4 regions of the Nonomuraea sp. NPDC005650 genome follow, and region 1 is predicted to be linked to each of the others. Evidence: riboswitches for the same ligand, from Rfam matches in the RefSeq annotation. Region 1 holds a riboswitch; each other region holds the start of a gene.
The links. Region 1 has a riboswitch for cyclic di-AMP ahead of ABZS69_RS00255 (CHAP domain-containing protein). Riboswitches for the same ligand answer to the same signal wherever they lie in the genome.
Positions count from the first base shown of each region.

Region 2: it holds a riboswitch for cyclic di-AMP, as region 1 does, so the genes downstream of both, ABZS69_RS36985 (hypothetical protein) here and ABZS69_RS00255 (CHAP domain-containing protein) in region 1, are expected to answer to the same signal.
Region 3: it holds a riboswitch for cyclic di-AMP, as region 1 does, so the genes downstream of both, ABZS69_RS57200 (C40 family peptidase) here and ABZS69_RS00255 (CHAP domain-containing protein) in region 1, are expected to answer to the same signal.
Region 4: it holds a riboswitch for cyclic di-AMP, as region 1 does, so the genes downstream of both, ABZS69_RS04285 (C40 family peptidase) here and ABZS69_RS00255 (CHAP domain-containing protein) in region 1, are expected to answer to the same signal.

Region 1 covers NZ_JBEXCR010000001.1:59,135-63,049, reverse strand. Annotated here, with positions in the region: gene ABZS69_RS00265 (alpha/beta hydrolase) at 1-725, shown strand, start outside; gene ABZS69_RS00260 (YoaK family protein) at 728-1,441, opposite strand; gene ABZS69_RS00255 (CHAP domain-containing protein) at 1,626-2,300, opposite strand; cyclic di-AMP (ydaO/yuaA leader) riboswitch at 2,313-2,450, opposite strand; gene ABZS69_RS00250 (Gfo/Idh/MocA family oxidoreductase) at 2,568-3,521, opposite strand; gene ABZS69_RS00245 (aldo/keto reductase) at 3,541-3,915, opposite strand, start outside.
Region 2 covers NZ_JBEXCR010000024.1:145,594-149,508, forward strand. Annotated here, with positions in the region: gene ABZS69_RS36970 (PadR family transcriptional regulator) at 1-100, opposite strand, end outside; gene ABZS69_RS36975 (MDR family MFS transporter) at 169-1,605, shown strand; gene ABZS69_RS36980 (DUF5302 domain-containing protein) at 1,654-1,854, shown strand; cyclic di-AMP (ydaO/yuaA leader) riboswitch at 2,023-2,157, shown strand; partial or broken gene ABZS69_RS36985 (hypothetical protein) at 2,456-2,839, shown strand; gene ABZS69_RS36990 (alpha/beta hydrolase) at 3,071-3,915, shown strand, end outside; gene ABZS69_RS36995 (aminotransferase class III-fold pyridoxal phosphate-dependent enzyme) at 3,913-3,915, opposite strand, start outside.
Region 3 covers NZ_JBEXCR010000056.1:15,099-19,013, forward strand. Annotated here, with positions in the region: gene ABZS69_RS57195 (hypothetical protein) at 1-548, opposite strand, end outside; gene ABZS69_RS57200 (C40 family peptidase) at 1,077-1,592, opposite strand; cyclic di-AMP (ydaO/yuaA leader) riboswitch at 1,666-1,830, opposite strand; gene ABZS69_RS57205 (NlpC/P60 family protein) at 2,263-3,237, opposite strand; gene ABZS69_RS57210 (NYN domain-containing protein) at 3,367-3,915, opposite strand, start outside.
Region 4 covers NZ_JBEXCR010000002.1:320,491-324,405, reverse strand. Annotated here, with positions in the region: gene ABZS69_RS04295 (helix-turn-helix domain-containing protein) at 46-447, shown strand; gene ABZS69_RS04290 (LuxR C-terminal-related transcriptional regulator) at 1,110-1,322, shown strand; gene ABZS69_RS04285 (C40 family peptidase) at 1,349-2,389, opposite strand; cyclic di-AMP (ydaO/yuaA leader) riboswitch at 2,395-2,544, opposite strand; gene ABZS69_RS04280 (amino-acid N-acetyltransferase) at 2,821-3,390, shown strand; gene ABZS69_RS04275 (RDD family protein) at 3,476-3,915, shown strand, end outside.

The sequences.
Region 1 (3,915 bases):
ACGGGACGTACTGGAGCCGGGTCTGGGCGCCGGTGATCGACGGGCTGGCGGCGGCGGGGCTGCGCCCGGTGGCGGTGGATCTGCCGGGGCTGGGCCGTTCTGGCGGGGAGCTGACGGCGGAGACGGCGGCGGTTCCGGCGCTGGCGGCGTGGGTGCGCCGGTTCGCGGCGGCGGTGGGGGCGGGGGAGCCGCTGTCGGTGGCGGGGCACGACATCGGCGGCGCGGTCGCCCAGCACCTGCTGGTCGAGGGGGAGGTGCGGCGGCTGGCGCTGGTCAACTCGGTCACGTACGACTCCTGGCCGGTGCCCGGTGTGGCCCGTTACCGGGATCCGGCCGTGGTGGCGGCGACGACCGTGGAGGAGCTGCTGGACGCCCGCCGCAAGGCCGTCACAGTCGCGCTGGGCCGGCCCGCGGGCGAGGCGGAGCTGGCGGACTACCTGGATCCGTGGAACGACCCGCGGGTGGGCCGGTCGTGGATGGCGCTGGCGGGGGCGGCCGACGGCCGTTACACGCTGGACCTGATGCCCGCGCTCAAGGCGGATGAGACGCCGAAGCTGCTGGTGTGGGGGGAGGACGACACGTTCCAGGAGGTCCGGCACGCCGAGCGATTCGCCGCGGAGGTGCCGAACACGACGCTGGTGCGGGTCCCGGGGGCGGGGCACATCCCGATGGAGAACGATCCGGCAGGGGTGGCGCGGGCGCTGGCGGAGTTTTTCCTCAGCTGAGGCTAGTGAGTCCTGCGGGACATGAGGGTGACGGCGACGAGCAGGGCCAGGGCGGCCGCCAGCGCGGGTGCGGGGCCGGTGGTGAGGAGGAGGACGGCGCCGGCCAGCGCGCCGAGGAACATCGCCGCCACGGAGGCGGCCCGGCGCAGGGCGGCCCGTCCCGGCGTGTCGGTGGCCAGGCCCGTGAGGGTCGTGGTGAGGACGTTGGTGACCAGGTCGGGTACGCCGAGCGCGCGCACGGAGGCGTTCTGCAGGCCCATGCCGTAGCCGAGCAGCGTGATGAGGGCCGCCTGCGGCCCGGTGGCGATGGGGGCCGCCTGCGGCCCGGCGGTGTGGGGTCCGGCGACGAGGGCGACGACGAGGGCGGCGGCGACGAGGAGCGCGTGCACGGCGGTGGCGGCGGCGAAGGCGCGTCGCGGGTTCGTGGCCCGCTTGATCACCCGGCCGGCGCTCCAGGCGCCGGCTCCGAAGGCGGCCAGGGCCACCGGCGAGGCCCATTTGGACATTTGCGGGTCCCCTGCCAGGGCGAAGCCGAGGAAGACGATGTTGCCGGTCATGTTGGCGACGAAGACGCGGCCCAGGCCGAGGAAGCTGACGGCGTCCACGAGGCCGGTGACGAGGGCCAGGAGGATCAGCAGGGCGGGCAGGACGCCGTGCGGGTTGGCGCCGCTCGGGAAGAGCCCGTCGGCGATCCACCGCAGCCCGCCCCTCCTCACGGGCCCCTCCACGTGTGCGGTGGCATGGTGGGCGGCTCCTCGGTGCGGTCGTGGACGGCTTGCCTCGGGTCCTCCCCGGTGGCGGGCCGCCGCACGCACGCACGGGGGACGAACGCGACGAACGCGACGAGCGCGCGTCCCGTGAACGGGACGCGCGCTCGTTCGGCGCTGTGGGGGAGTCCGGTCAGCCGCGGTACTGCGGGTAGCCGTAGCCGACGACCTGGGACTTGGGCCGCACGCGCTCCTCGACCTTGCCGCGGCCGGTGTTGCCCTCGACGGTCGTGATGGTGCCGTCGCCGTTGTCCTTCTCGACGAACCCGACGTGGTTGATGTCCTTGAGGTTCTTGCTGCCGCTCCACGAGAAGAACACGACGGCGCCGGGCTTGGGCTCGGTGCCGAAGCGCTGGTTGGCCTGGAACCACTTGGCGTGGGCGACGGTCCAGGCGTCCCAGCCGATCTGCGTGCGGGCGCCGGTCTGGTCGCCGACCCAGGAGACGAACATCGCGCACCAGGCGGCGTTCAGGTACTCGGCGCGGGTGCCGCCGTCACGGGCGATGGTCTCCGCGGCCCGCTGCGAGCCGGCGTACCACTGCTGGAACTTGGTGCCGCCGCCGGCCGCGTTCTCGGAGATGCCGATCTGGGACTTGGCGAGCGCCAGGACCTGGGCGGCGGTGGCGCCGACGTGGGTCTCGCGTGAGCGCTCGGCGTGGTCGGCGACGGCGGCCGTGTCGATCGGCTGCTTCTCCGCGGCGCCGGCGCTCGTCATGTGGACGCCGAACACGGAGCCGAGGACGGTGGCGCCGAGAAGGGCGCGGGCGATGTTGTGCTTCGCAGCAGAGGTAAAGCGGATGCTGGCCATCGAGGGGGTTACTCCTTGCTTCCATGCCGCTTACCGAGTTAGCTGACGGGTTCGGACGTGGAAGCTGCCCTACGGCACCGAAGTGCCGATTCACCCCAAAGGACGTGGGTCCCCGGCTCCGCCCGAAGGCGGATTCAGCGGTCACAGGACGGTCCTGTGATGTGTCGTGCGATGGTCGGACAAGACCGGACAAACCGGACTTATGTCTCAAGAATGCCTCAAACGTAATGCATAAGGCAAGAGGCTTACAAATCCATAAAGGCCCAGCTAGGCGAGTTGCCTGCGGGCATCGGCCAGAAGCCCCATCATGGCAAGGGATTCGTCAAGCGGCATGATCGAACTTTCGGTCCTGCCTTCGGCCGTCGCGGTGCGGACTTCGCGGAGCTCCCCGGCGTACCCGTCGTTCACCGAATCGAGCGTGTGCTCCTCCGGCTCCATCGAGGGCCCGGACAGTACGATCCGCCGCGGTGCCCAGAACGGTGCCTGGATGTCCGCCCGCATCTGAGTGCCTACAACGCTGGCATGGTTCGGGTAATTCCCGAGCAACGAAGTCTCCACGAGAGCCTTCCTGCCATCGGCGTAGAGCAGCACGCCGCCGGCCTCCGCGTCGACGCCGTTGGGCGCCAGGGAGCCGGTGATCCGCAGGTCGGAGGGCATGCCGAGGAGCAGCTGGGCCAGGCCGAACGGGTAGATCCCCAGGTCGAGGAGCGCCCCGCCGCCGAGCTCCGGCGCCCACAGCCGGTGCGCCGGTTCGTACGGCTTGGCGAAGCCGAAGGAGGCGTGCACCGAGCGGAGGTCGCCGAAGCGCTCGTCGGCCGCGATCTTCTGGATGAGGGGGTTGAACCTCATCCACATCGCTTCCATCAGGAACACGCCTGCCTCGCGTGCCAGCCGCACCATCTTCTCCGCGTCGTCCACGGTGGCGGCCAGCGGCTTCTCGCACAGCACGGCCTTGCCCGCGGCGATGGCGGCCTCGGCCACCTCCAGGTGCTGGGCGTGCGGCGTCGCCACGTAGATCGCGTCCACCGCGGGGTCGGCGCAGAGCCGCTCATAGGAGTCGTACGCCGACTCCGCGCCCAGCGTGGCGGCCAGCGCCTGCGCCCGCTCAAGGTTCCGCGAGCCGACGGCGGCCACCCGCATGCCCGGTTCGGCCGCGATGACCGCGCCGACGGTCCGCGCTATGACGCCTGTCGCTGCAATGCCCCACGCAAAATCCCGCACGTGGGAGATCGTAGACGAATCAGGTCATGTTGAACGTGTCGGGGTCGGGCCCGATCCGAAGGCCCTTGTTCATCGCGCCGATCGCGGCCATGTCCTCGGCGTCGAGGATGAAGTCGAAGACGCCGATGTTCTCGGCGATGCGCGACGGGGTGACCGACTTGGGGATCGCGACGTGGCCGAGTTGAAGGTGCCAGCGGAGCACGATCTGCGCGGGCGTCCTGCCGCACTTGTCGGACAGCTTGGCCAGCGCCGGGTCGTTCAGCAGCCCCTGGCCCTGGCCGAGCGGGCTCCACGCCTCGGTGAGGATGCCGTTGGCCTCGTGGAAGGCGCGCATCTCCCGTTGCTGGAGGTACGGGTGCAGCTCGATCTGGTTGATGGAGGGCACGATGCCGGT
Region 2 (3,915 bases), on a different contig from region 1:
AGACGTGGTTGAGCGAGTGCTCGAACTTCTTGGTCAGGTCGTACCCGCTCGCCGGGCCCACGGCCTCAAGCAGCCCGAGAAGCGCGATCCGTAGGGACATGCCGGCAAGCATATCGAAGACTTGACATGTCATGACTTACATATCAATCTTCACATGTGAATGATGACATGAAGCCTCAAGGGCTCCTCTTGCTCGCGGTGCTCGGCGGGATGTTCCTGGCGATGCTCGACCAGACGATCGTCGGCACCGCGTTACCGCGGATCACGGCCGAGCTGGGCGGCACCACGCTCTACGTCTGGGTGGTGACGGCGTACCTGCTCACCTCGACGGTCACCGTGCCGCTCTACGGCCGGCTGTCCGACCAGCACGGCAGGAAGCCGCTGCTGCTGATCGGGATGGTGGTGTTCGTGGCGGGATCGGCGTTGTGCGGGGCGGCGCAGGACATGCCGCAGCTCATCGCCTTCCGCGCGCTGCAGGGGCTCGGCGCGGGCGCGCTGCTGCCGCTGTCGATGGCGTTGGTGATGGAGATGTTCCCGCCGGGCACGAACGGCGCCCGCGTGCAGGGCGCGCTCGGCGGCGTGATGGGGCTGACGTACCTGGCGGGGCCGTTCCTCGGAGGGCTGTTCACCGACCACGCGAGCTGGCGGTGGGCCTTCTACGTGAACGTGCCGCTCGGCCTCGTGCTGATCGCGATCGTCGCGCGCAAGCTGCCGAGGCGGCCGGGCGTGGGAGGCGGCGGGCGCCCCGACTACGCGGGCATCGGGGTCTTCACCGTGGCCGTCAGCGCGCTGCTGCTGGGCCTGACGGAGAAGGGCATGGACGGCCACACCTGGACCGACGCCGCCGTGGCCGGGCCGATCGCGCTCGCGGTCGCGTTGCTGGCGGTGTTCGTGCTGGTCGAGCGGCGGGCGGTCAGCCCGATCATGCCCATGCACCTGTTCGGCAACCGCACCTACACGCTCGTGAACGTCACGTCCTTCTTCACGGCCTTCTGCATGTTCGCGGGAGTGGTGTTCCTGCCGCGTTACTTCCAGGAGTCCCTCGGCGTCAGCGCCACCGAGTCCGGGCTGAGGATCTACCCGATGACGCTGGCCATGGTCCTGGGCAGCGTCCTCATGGGCACGCTCATGTCCAGGACCAGGGTCTACAAGCCGTGGCTGCTCGCCTCCCCGTTCCTGCTGGCCGCCGGCGCCCTGCTCTGCCTGAACCTGACCGCGCACACCGACGGGCTGCTGCTGGCGGGCTGGATGTTGCTGATCGGGCTCGGCATGGGCCCGATGTTGTCCGGCCTGACCGTGGCCGCCCAGCAGTCCGTCGAGCCGCAGTACATCGGCATCGCGTCGGCGAACCTGACCTTCTTCCGCCAGATCGGCGGCTCCGTGGCGCTGGCCGTCGGTGGCACCCTCTACACCTCCACGGTCGCCGCGGACGCGCCGGCGCACGGCCTGGCCGCCGCGCATGCCTCCGCCGCCGCGGCGGTCATCCCGTCGCTGGGAGTGGCGGGGGCGCTGCTCGCCCTGGTGGCGCTGGTGGTGATGCCGGGTCGGCGGCTGGAGGTGCCCGCCACGCCGCAGGCCAGGGCTGAGGCCAGTTTCGCGTCATAAGCGGCGCCATGCGAAGCTGTGATAGTCCCCAACACCATGGAGGTCCTCATGGCGGATACACCGGAGCCGGAAGTCAGCGAGACTCCCGAGGACGAGATGAAGCGCAAGTTTCGCGAGGCGCTGGAGCGCAAGCGTAACCAGCACGCGGACTCGGGCGCCGGTGGCAAGGGCGGCGACCCGTCGAAGATCCACGGGGCGCACGGTCCGGCTGCGAGTAAAAGATCGTTCAGGCGCAAGAGCGGCGGCTGAGGCCGGGAATTTCTAGGGGGTACGGCAATGCCGTGCCCCCTTTCATTTTGCCGAGGCGGGTAGATCTTTAGTCCGATTCATGACGAAGTGTTTGTGTTTGTCCGGAATACGTGGTTAGAGTGTTGGCCACTTACCAGCTGGTGGCATGGCCCTTACCCAGAGGGGACCAGCCGGCTGGCGCCGAATCCCGATCGCTCGGGAACCGGGGACCCACCTCCCTGGGGTGAATCCGACCTTGTGTCGGTAGGGCAACTCCACGCCCGAACCCGTCAGCTAACCCGGTAGGCGAGATGGAGAGGACATATGCATTACATGAATGATCACGTAGAACACCCCTACCGCGTGATGACGACCGCCCTCTGAGCGGCCCCTTCTCCAGGCTTGTTTCGCGCTCCGCGTAGCTCTCCCCCCGTCAGGTGCTTGTCCTGCTACGCCCTTTTTCAAGCGAGCGCAACCTCCCTGCCCCCTCGCGAAGGACTTACTTTTCATGTCTGCACGTTTTGGCCTGCGTACCCTCGCTCTGCTCACCGCCTCCGCCGTCAGCACTCTCACGATCGCCTGCACCGCGGCCCACGCCGACTCCAACACGGATGAGAAGGTCCTGCTCAAGGGCTCGACCACGGCCTCGTACTTCTGGGACGACTCCTCCGGCCGCGCCGGGGACACCGGTCTGCCCGCCAGTGGCAAGCCCATGCAGAAAGGCCTGGCCGCCAGCCCGAGCTGGCCGCTCATGACCGAGGGCTACGTGATCCACGACGGCAAGAAACTGCCCTTCTTCGTCGGCGACCGCGGCCCGGGCATCCCCTCCAACAACGGGGTCATGCTGGACCTGGACGGCAAGACGTTCGCGGAGCTGACCGGCGGCACGTTCAACACCGACACGCTCGGCGTCGACGGCGTCGGCGGCCAGGGGCACATCAAGGTCGACTACGTCATCACCAAGTGGGGCGACGGGCCCGGCAAGAAGAACTACCCGGTGCCGTTCTCGACCGGCGCCTGGTCCGAGCACGACGACAACCCGGCCGAGCCCCCCGCGGGCGGCGTGGCCGTGCCTCGGGCGCGCGAGGCCGAAGAGTGGAGCTCCAGCGCGGGCGCGGTCGTGGCCAGCGCCGTGGCCGTGGCGGGCGGCGGAGTGGCGCTCGCCAGTGAGCGCGTCCGCAACCTCCTCATGGGCTGAGCTTTACGGACCCCGGACCAGAATGTCATTCTGGTCTTCGTGACCATCCGCGCGGCCGCGAACGGCATCGAAATCGCCTACGAAAGCTTCGGCTCGCACGACGGGCGCCCCCTGCTCCTCATCATGGGGCTCGGCGCCCAGCTCATCCACTGGGATGAAGGGCTCTGCGAGCTGCTGGCGGACCAGGGACATCACGTCGTACGGTTCGACAACCGCGACGTCGGCCTGTCCACGCACTTCCACGACAAGGGCGTTCCCGCCATGGGGGCGCCTTCGCCGTATCTGCTGGACGACCTGGCCGACGACACGGCCGGACTCATGGACGCGCTGGGCTGGCCCGCCGCCCACGTCGTCGGGGCGTCGATGGGCGGCATGATCGCCCAGGCGCTGGCCATCCGCCACCCGGGCCGGGTGCTGACCCTGACCTCGATCATGTCCACGCCCGGCCCCTCGGTGGCCCCGCCCACGGACGCCGCGCTCGCCGCCCTCATGAGCAGGCCCCCCGCCGACCGCGAGGCGGTCCTGGAGCAGGCGGTGCGGACCTGGTCGATCATCGGCTCGCCCGGATACGAGCTGGACCGCGAGCGGATCACCACGCTGGCCGGACTCGCGTTCGACCGCTGCTTCGACCCCGACGGGACGGCCCGGCAACTGGCCGCCGTCATGGCCTCGGGGGACCGCACGGCGTCGCTCGCCGGCGTGGGGGTGCCCGCGCTGGTGCTGCACGGGGAGGCGGACCAGCTCATCCCGGTCGCGGGCGGGCAGGCCACGGCCGCGGCCATCCCGGGCGCCCGGTTGGTGACCTACCCGGGCATGGGCCACGACCTGCCGCGCCCGCTCTGGTCCTCCGTCGTGCAGGAGATCACCAAGCTCACCGCCGCCTA
Region 3 (3,915 bases), on a different contig from region 1:
GCGGCGAGCTCGGCGGCCGCGGTCCTCACGGGCAATCCGGAGTCGCGGTAACCGACGTAGTCGGCGAACCCCTCATAGAGCCACGGGGGCAGGTGATCGGTGCCGGCCACGACGTGGGTGAGCTCGTGAGCGAGCACGACGTCCTTGCCGGTGGAGTTCAGCTCGGCGAAGTACTCGGGGACGATGATCACGCGCCCGCGATCGGCCACCGCCGCCAGCCCGTCGACCCGCCCCACCCCTGCCAGCCTGGCCGCCTCGGAGGCGGACGCCGGAACGACGACGAGCGGTCGTAGTGGCCCGCCGAGCACGGCCGACACCCGCCGCCCCGCCCGATCAGCCCGGCGCGCGATCTCTTCGAGCTCGCCACGCGGGGCGCGCTGCCCGACCACGACGGACCGCGCCCCGCGCACCACGACCTCCCCGTCCCCCCACAGGCCACGCGCTCCGGGGGGAAGGATGGGGGAATCGGGGGTGGGGGCACTGGCGGGGGCGAGGGCGACGAGCAGGATGGATACGATCGCGCTCCGCCGACTCACCTGCCCTGACACGATGCCCGATCGTAGTCGCCCAACGCCCGTGCGACCGGCCACCCCGCACCGGCCACCTCCGGCACGACTGCCCAGCGGCACACGGTCCGCCGCCGACGGGTTGCCCGCAAACCGGGCAGAACGTCGGGCGTGGGCGCCGCAATGCACGGGCGCGGGCCGCAGCGCGCGAACCGAGGAGCGCCGAGCCAAGGCCGTGACGCACGGAGCGCCGAGCCTGGGCCGTCTGGCGCGGGGCGTGGGCCGCAGGGCGCGAGGCGTCGGGCGTGGGCCAGGAGCGAGCGTGGCGCAGGCCGTGAGGCGCGTGGGCGCTGGGGCCGTGATCCGCCAGCGGTGGGGGCGCGTGGCCGTGTTGAGGGGGGCGGTGGGGGCGTACCCGGGGCGACGGGCCTCGCGCTGAAGGGCCCGCGTGTGACGCCGTGCCGGGTGGAAGGGGCTCGGCCCCGGACGGCGGGAAAGCCCCAGGAGAACGGGAGAGCCTCGGGAAACGGGAGAGCCCCGCCCGAATACGAGGATCCGGGCGGGGCTTCTTCACATGCCGGGACGGACAGCGCCGACGAACGACGCCCTTCGCCATCCACCCAGCTTGTCGATGCGTACCCGTTCGCCTGTCCTGGGCGAGTGGACCATCTTGCCCTTGCCGACGTACATGCCCACGTGGCCGAGCCCCCTGAAGAACATCAGGTCACCGGGCTGAAGGTTCCGCCACGAGACCTTGTTCCTGGTGCGCGCGAACTGGCTGCTCGCCACGCGCGGGAGCTTCACCCCGGCCTTCTTCCAGGCGTACTGGACGAGGCCGGAGCAGTCGAACGAACCGGGACCCGTGGCTCCGTAGCGATACGGGTCACCGACCTGGTCCTTGGCCACGGCGACGGCCTTGCGGGCCTTCGCCTTCTGACGGGCGACCTTGGCCGCCCTCAGCGCCGAGGCCGAGACCGTCTTCGAGGTACGGGCGGTCGTGACCGCCTTGGCCGTCGAAGCCGACTCGGTCGTGGCCGCCTGAGCCGTTGGGGCATGGAGGATCGCACCTCCGGCCGTCACGGTCATCGTGAGCGCTACGCCACTCAGGGCAATTCTGGACAGACGGGGGTTATGCAGGGAGGTAGACAGGATTTCTCCTTGACTCTTCCACGAATGCCTACCGGGTTAGCTGACGGATTCGGGCCTGGAAGTCGCCCTACGGCGCGATCTGCGCGCCGATTCACCCCCTGATCCCTGGGGAACTGGGATCGCTGGGTCCCCGGCTCCGTGCCTCCTGGCTGCACGGACTCGGCGGCCAACCGCCCGATCGATGTGTCGACATGGGGACGTTTGAGCGGTTGACCAGCGGATCTTTATCTGTCTCACATCGGGAGGGACCGATGCGGGTTCGCGGAGGACATGGCTTGTTCACCGCGACGTCGCCAGAAGCTACGCCGAAGGGTCAAGGATCGGCAAAGCGGGACACCGGCTGTAAAGATCAGATAGTGGAGTCAGTAAGGATGAAAATCCCTGCTGGAACACCAGGTTCCGTTATCCAAATGTGACACTGCTCACATTTGTTTTCGCGCCCGTTTGTCAGGCCACGATTGTCGCGTTTGTCACACTTTTAACGGCTTTCGTGTGGCGCGGCGCCCGCCTGGAGCGTTCCCGCGCGCCCGCCGGGGCCCGACGACGTCAACGATCCAGCGTCGTAGAAGCCCGGAAACTGGGCCGGCGGTGACCCAAACGAGCGGACCTACGGGCGGATGGCGCCCACCAGGCGGCCGCCGTACGACGAGAGTGCGACGACCTTGACCACGTCGCCCGTCTGCGGCGCGTGAACGATTTTCCCGTCACCGGCGTAGATACTGACGTGACCCAAGCTCGAGCTGAAGATGAGGTCCCCCGGCTGCAGGGCGTTCAGTGAGACCTTGCGAGCGGCGCCCCAGGCCCACTGCTGCCAGGTCGTACGCGGCAGCGACACGCCCGCGGCCCGCCACGACGCCTGGGTCAGGCCCGAGCAGTCCCAGCCGCCCGGCCCCGTCCCGCCGAACACGTACGGCTTGCCCACCTGGGCGTAGGCGAAGCGCAGGACGGCGGCGGCGTTGCCCGACGCGGGGCCGGTGTACTGGATGCCGACGCTGTTGGGGTTGCCGGGGTTGTAGGCGCCCAGCTTCTTCAGGAGCTTCTTCTGCTCGGCGATCAGCTTCATGATCTCCGAACGCTCCTTCTCGACCCCGTCCCGCTCCCTGTCGGCCGCCGCCAGCGCCTCCTCCGCCTTGTCGCGCTCGGCCTTCAGCCCGCGGTTCTCGCGGTCGAACATGGCCAGCTTCTCCGCCCGCTCCCGCGTCAGCTGCCCGGCCAGCGCCAGGCCCATCAGGAAGTCGTCGGGGCGGTCCGCGCTCACGAGGCCGGGCAGGGAGGTCACGTCGGTGCCGAGCTTGTAGCTGTCGACGGCCATGCCGATCACCTGGGAACGCAGGTCCGAGACCGTAGCCAGCTTGGTCTTGTAACGCTCGTTCAGCTTCGTGTACGTGCCCTTGGCGGCCTTGAGCCGCTCGGTGGCCGTGTTGAAGCGGTCGACGACCTTGTCGGCCTTGTCGTTGAGCTTCTCGAGCTTGGCCTTGGCCTGTCCGAGGGTGGGCCTGGGATCAGCGACGGCGGCTCCCGCAGGGGAAAGCACCAGCCCGAACGCGAGACCCGCGGCCACCGGCACCCTGCCAAACCTCACGGCGTCGCCTCCCAGGGATGATATCTGGGGCGAAATAGTACAGAAGTGGCAAGGGAGGCATCCCCTAATCCGCTCAATCGTGATGCGACAAATCCGCCCGTAAGGGTCCCAATAAGGGGTCCCCGTAATCTAGGCCCGGCCCAGCCTGCGCAGCAGCAAACCAGACGGAACGGGTCTGGCTCCCATCCGCCTGACGGACTCGGCCACCTCGCGGTCCGACGACACCACGGCCATGGCCCGGCCTGGCGGCTCGGCGCGTACGAGCTGGCGGATCAGGTCGTCGGCGATCTCCCCCGGCTGGCTGAACAGCACCCGCACCCCGCGCGGCGCCACCACCTGCACCGGGGAGTTGAGCTCGGCCCCGTCGAACACGACCGTCACCTCGACCCTGGTCTGCGCCACCAGCCCGCCGAGCCCGGTCATGAGCCGGTTGCGCTGGTCGGCGAGGGTGAGCGTGCCGTAGCCGGTCTTGGTCACGTTGTAGCCGTCGATGATCAGGTGGACCTGGGGCAGGGCCAGGAGCTGGTCGAGGAGCTGCGGGTCGTCGTCGGCCAGCGCCCGCGCGGGAACCCCCCGCACGCCGGGCCGCTCACCGGTGACCGCGGCGACCGAATCGGCGGGCCGGCTGATCGTCGTGGGCAGCGCGAGCTCCCTGCGCAGCCCGGCCGAGGCGTCCTG
Region 4 (3,915 bases), on a different contig from region 1:
AGTTACTCTCTCGGAGTAAGTAAGGGGCCGGAGAGGGGCGATCGGGTGGCCACGAAGACGGCGGCGGAGCGGCGCGACGAGGCCAGGCAGACCTTCGACGCGTACTTCGCCCAATGCCCTTCCAGGAAGCTGCTCGACACCCTCAGCGACAAATGGGTCACCCTCCTGCTCACCGCGCTCTCGGAGGGCCCGCGCCGCTACGGCGACCTGTCCAGGCGCGTCGCGGGCGTCAGCCAGAAGATGCTCACGCAGACCCTGCGCGGCCTGGAGCGCGACGGCCTGGTCTCGCGCACGCTCACCCCCTCGGTGCCGGTACGCGTGGACTACGCGCTCACCCCGCTCGGCGAGAGCCTGATGCCGCTGGTGGCCGCGATCAAGAGCTGGGCCGAGGCGCACATCGGGGACGTCGAGGCCGCCAGGGACCGCTACGACTCCGCCGCCGGTTGAGCGATCACCGCTGTCGGGAATCCGGCTTCCGGGCCGCCCGGTTTCCGATCAGAGGACGCTTGTAAGCATCGCGTCAAGGCCGCGGAGGCGGGTCCCGCTCCGCGTCCCGGAGCGTCCACGGCGCCCCGTGCGCCTCTGTGATCGCCTCATTGCACGCCGCGTACGGGCACCGGGAAACGAGGTCGCCCGGCCCGGTGAACTGGGCGGGCCACCCGCCGGGCGGCGGGCCGCCGGTCGAGGCCCTCGGCGGCAATTGTCTCGCCGGATTGATCAAATTGGCCTAACCGGCCGCCTGACCTGGGTGTGCGGATCGTATGGCGGTGCCGTACAAAGCGAGCGATTGGTGGCTTGTCGCGCGCCGGAAAGATCGCGCCACAGACGCGCTCCCCGCGATATCGAGCTTATCGATCATGCGGAATATTCATACCGAACAGATCGAAAACCGGAAGGCTGGTCAGGGCTATTCCGGAGGGCCCAATGTGATCACTCACCGTCCTGACATATCGCGAGTGCGTCATATATAGCGGGTCATGTCAATAGCGTTCGTCAAGTGCGGCGATTGTCGTGCTTGACGACCTTTCCAGGATGCGTTTACCGTCTGCGAGGAGCGGCTTTGGCCCATCTGTGAGGTCCGAGTTCTGCTGTTGGGGGGAGGGCTCCCGATGGATGTGCTCACTGAAGGCGTTGAGCTCAGCCATGCTGATTTGGCGCTGCTGGCGGAGCTGGCCAAGGGAGTCACGGTTGATCGGGTGGGGCGACGGCTGGATATCAGCGGGCGCACGGTACGCCGCAGGTTGCGGGGCATCTGTGACCGCATAGGCGTGGCCACGGCGATCGAGGCCGTGGCCTGGGCGGCCCGTCGCCAGCTGATCTAGCCGCGGCGGGCCGCCGGGGCCGCGGTTCAGTCGGCGATGCGCACCGCGCCGGCGAACGGCCGCCTCGCGATCGACGCGATCCGTACGACGTCGCCCGTCTGCGGGGCGTGCACCATCATGCCCCCGCCGATGTAGATGCCCACGTGGTGCAGGTCGCTGTAGAAGAACACCAGGTCGCCCGGCCGGAGCTCCTCGCGTGAGATGTGCCTGCCGGCGGTCCACTGGTCGCCGGTGTAGTGCGGCAGCGAGATGCCCACCTGCTGGAAGGCCGCCATGACGAGACCGGAGCAGTCGTAGGAGCTGGGGCCTTCGGCGCCCCAGACGTACGGCTTGAGCTGCTGCGTGAGGGCCCACCGCGCGGCCTCGGCCGCCTTGCCGGAGCCGGGGATCGGGAGGTTGACGCGCACGGCCCGCGTGCCGGGGCGCCCGGCCTCGCCCAGAGCCCGCGTGAACAGGCTGCTCTCGACCTTCGTCACCAGCTTGGTGATCCTGGTGCGCTTGGTGTCGAGGTCGGTGACGAGCTTCTGGACCTCGTCGATGCGGGCCTTGGCGCTCTGCCTGGCGCGGGTGGCCGTGTCCATGGCCCTGGTGAGGGCGTTGATCTCCTCGCCCTGCTCGGTCTGCATCGCGTACGAGGTCGCGGCGCGGTTGAGGAAGCCCTCGGGGTCGTCGGAGGTGGTGAAGGCGAGGGTCTTCAGGCCGCCGGTGATGTAGGCGTTCTGGGCCAGCATGGCGGTTTTCGCGCGCTTGGCGGCCAGGTCCGACTCGCTGCTGGTTAACGTCTTCTCCGCGGCCTCAGCGGCCTTCTTGGCGGTCTTGAGCTTCTCCCGCTGGCCGTTGTACTGCTCGCTCAGCGTCTCGATGTCGGTGTGCAGCTTCGTGGCCTGGTCGGCGAGATCCTTCAGCGTGGGCTTGGGGTCCGCGGACGCCGAGCCGACGGGGATGGCGAACAGCAGCGCGGCGACTGTGAGACTCACCACACCGAAGCGGCGCGGTCGCCGAGCCCGTTCCCAAGGGCGGGCGTGCTTGCCCGCCGACTTCTCCCCACCGCTGAGCGTGCGCTTCACCAACCAGCTCCTCTCGTAGACGCCTACCGGGTTAGCTGACGGGTTCGGGCCGGAGCAGCCCTACCGAGAGGCTCGGATTCACCCCAGTGGTGGCGTCGGAGGTCGCCACCGGCGGTTCCCCGGCTTCCCTTGCGAGAATTGGGCGTGCCTCCCGCGCGATACGCGGAGGGCATTGTCGCTGGACACTAATGCACTCCGGGTTCCTGCTCAACCAGAACTGCCAAGTCTGTAGAGGTTTCACAACCGAAGGGTCACAAGGTGATCTCGTGGGCACCCGTGCGGAAGAGGTCCTATGCCCTATTTGTCCGCGCTTTCGACGGGCGAGAGTGGGAGGCCAGGGCCCGTGCCGATCTGGCCACAAGATGTAACAAGATGGGCCGAGACATGGGAGTTAGGGCTGAGCCGTAATGAGATCTGTACCCTGGAGAACCATGGAGCAGGTGGCCGAACTGACAGTGCCCGAGACCGCGGTGGTGGTCCGGCGTGCCCGCACGCGCGACGTGCGCATGGTCAGGCGCCTGGTGGACACCTATGCGGGCGCGGGTCCGCGGCTCCTGGAAAAGGCCACGGTGACGCTGTACGAGGACGTACAGGAGTTCTGGGTGGCCGAGCGGGGCGGGCAGGTCGTCGGCTGCGGCGCGCTCCACGTGCTCTGGGAGGACCTCGCCGAGGTCCGCACGGTGGCCGTGGATCCCGAGTGCCGGGGGATGGGCGTAGGCCACCGGATCGTCTCCGCACTGATCCAGCAGGCTAAGGATTTGGGTCTGCGGCGTGTATTCTGTCTTACTTTTGAGGTCGACTTCTTCGCGAGACTAGGGTTCCGCCCGATTCAGGGCACACCTGTTTCCCCTGAGGTGTACGCCGAACTGCTGGCCTCGTACGACGAGGGTGTGGCGGAGTTTCTGGATCTTGAACACGTCAAGCCGAACACACTCGGCAACACCCGCATGCTGCTCCACCTGACATCGGGTGACGCGGACCTTGACCAGATGGAAAGGTGATTGTTGATACCTATGTCGATACGTTGGGCAGCACAGGCATGTGTCCTGACACGTGCCACATGCGCACTCGAAGCGAGGTGACACGGTGAGTACCGGACAGCCGCCGTATCCACAGAACGAATCCGGCGACAACTCTGCGCCCCCCCAGTACGGGCAGCAGAACCCGGGCCGCCACCCCGGCGAGCCCGACCCGGATGCGACTGTGATCGGCTACCGGGCGGACGATGCCTACGGGCAGCAGCCCCCCTACGGTCAGCAGGGCTATGGCCAGCAACAGCAGTACGGCCAGCAGCAGCAGTACGGTCAGCAACCCCAGTACGGGCAGCAGCAGTACGGCCAGCAACCCCAGTACGGCCAGCAGCAGCAGTCCCAGCCCGACTACGGCCAGCAGGGCCAGTACGGGCAGCAGGGCTACGGCCAGCAGCAGGCGTCCCAGCCTGACTACGGCCAGGGCTACGGCCAGCAGCAGGCATCGCAGCCTGACTACGGCCAGCAGGGTTACGGCCAGCAGCCGCAGTCGGGCCA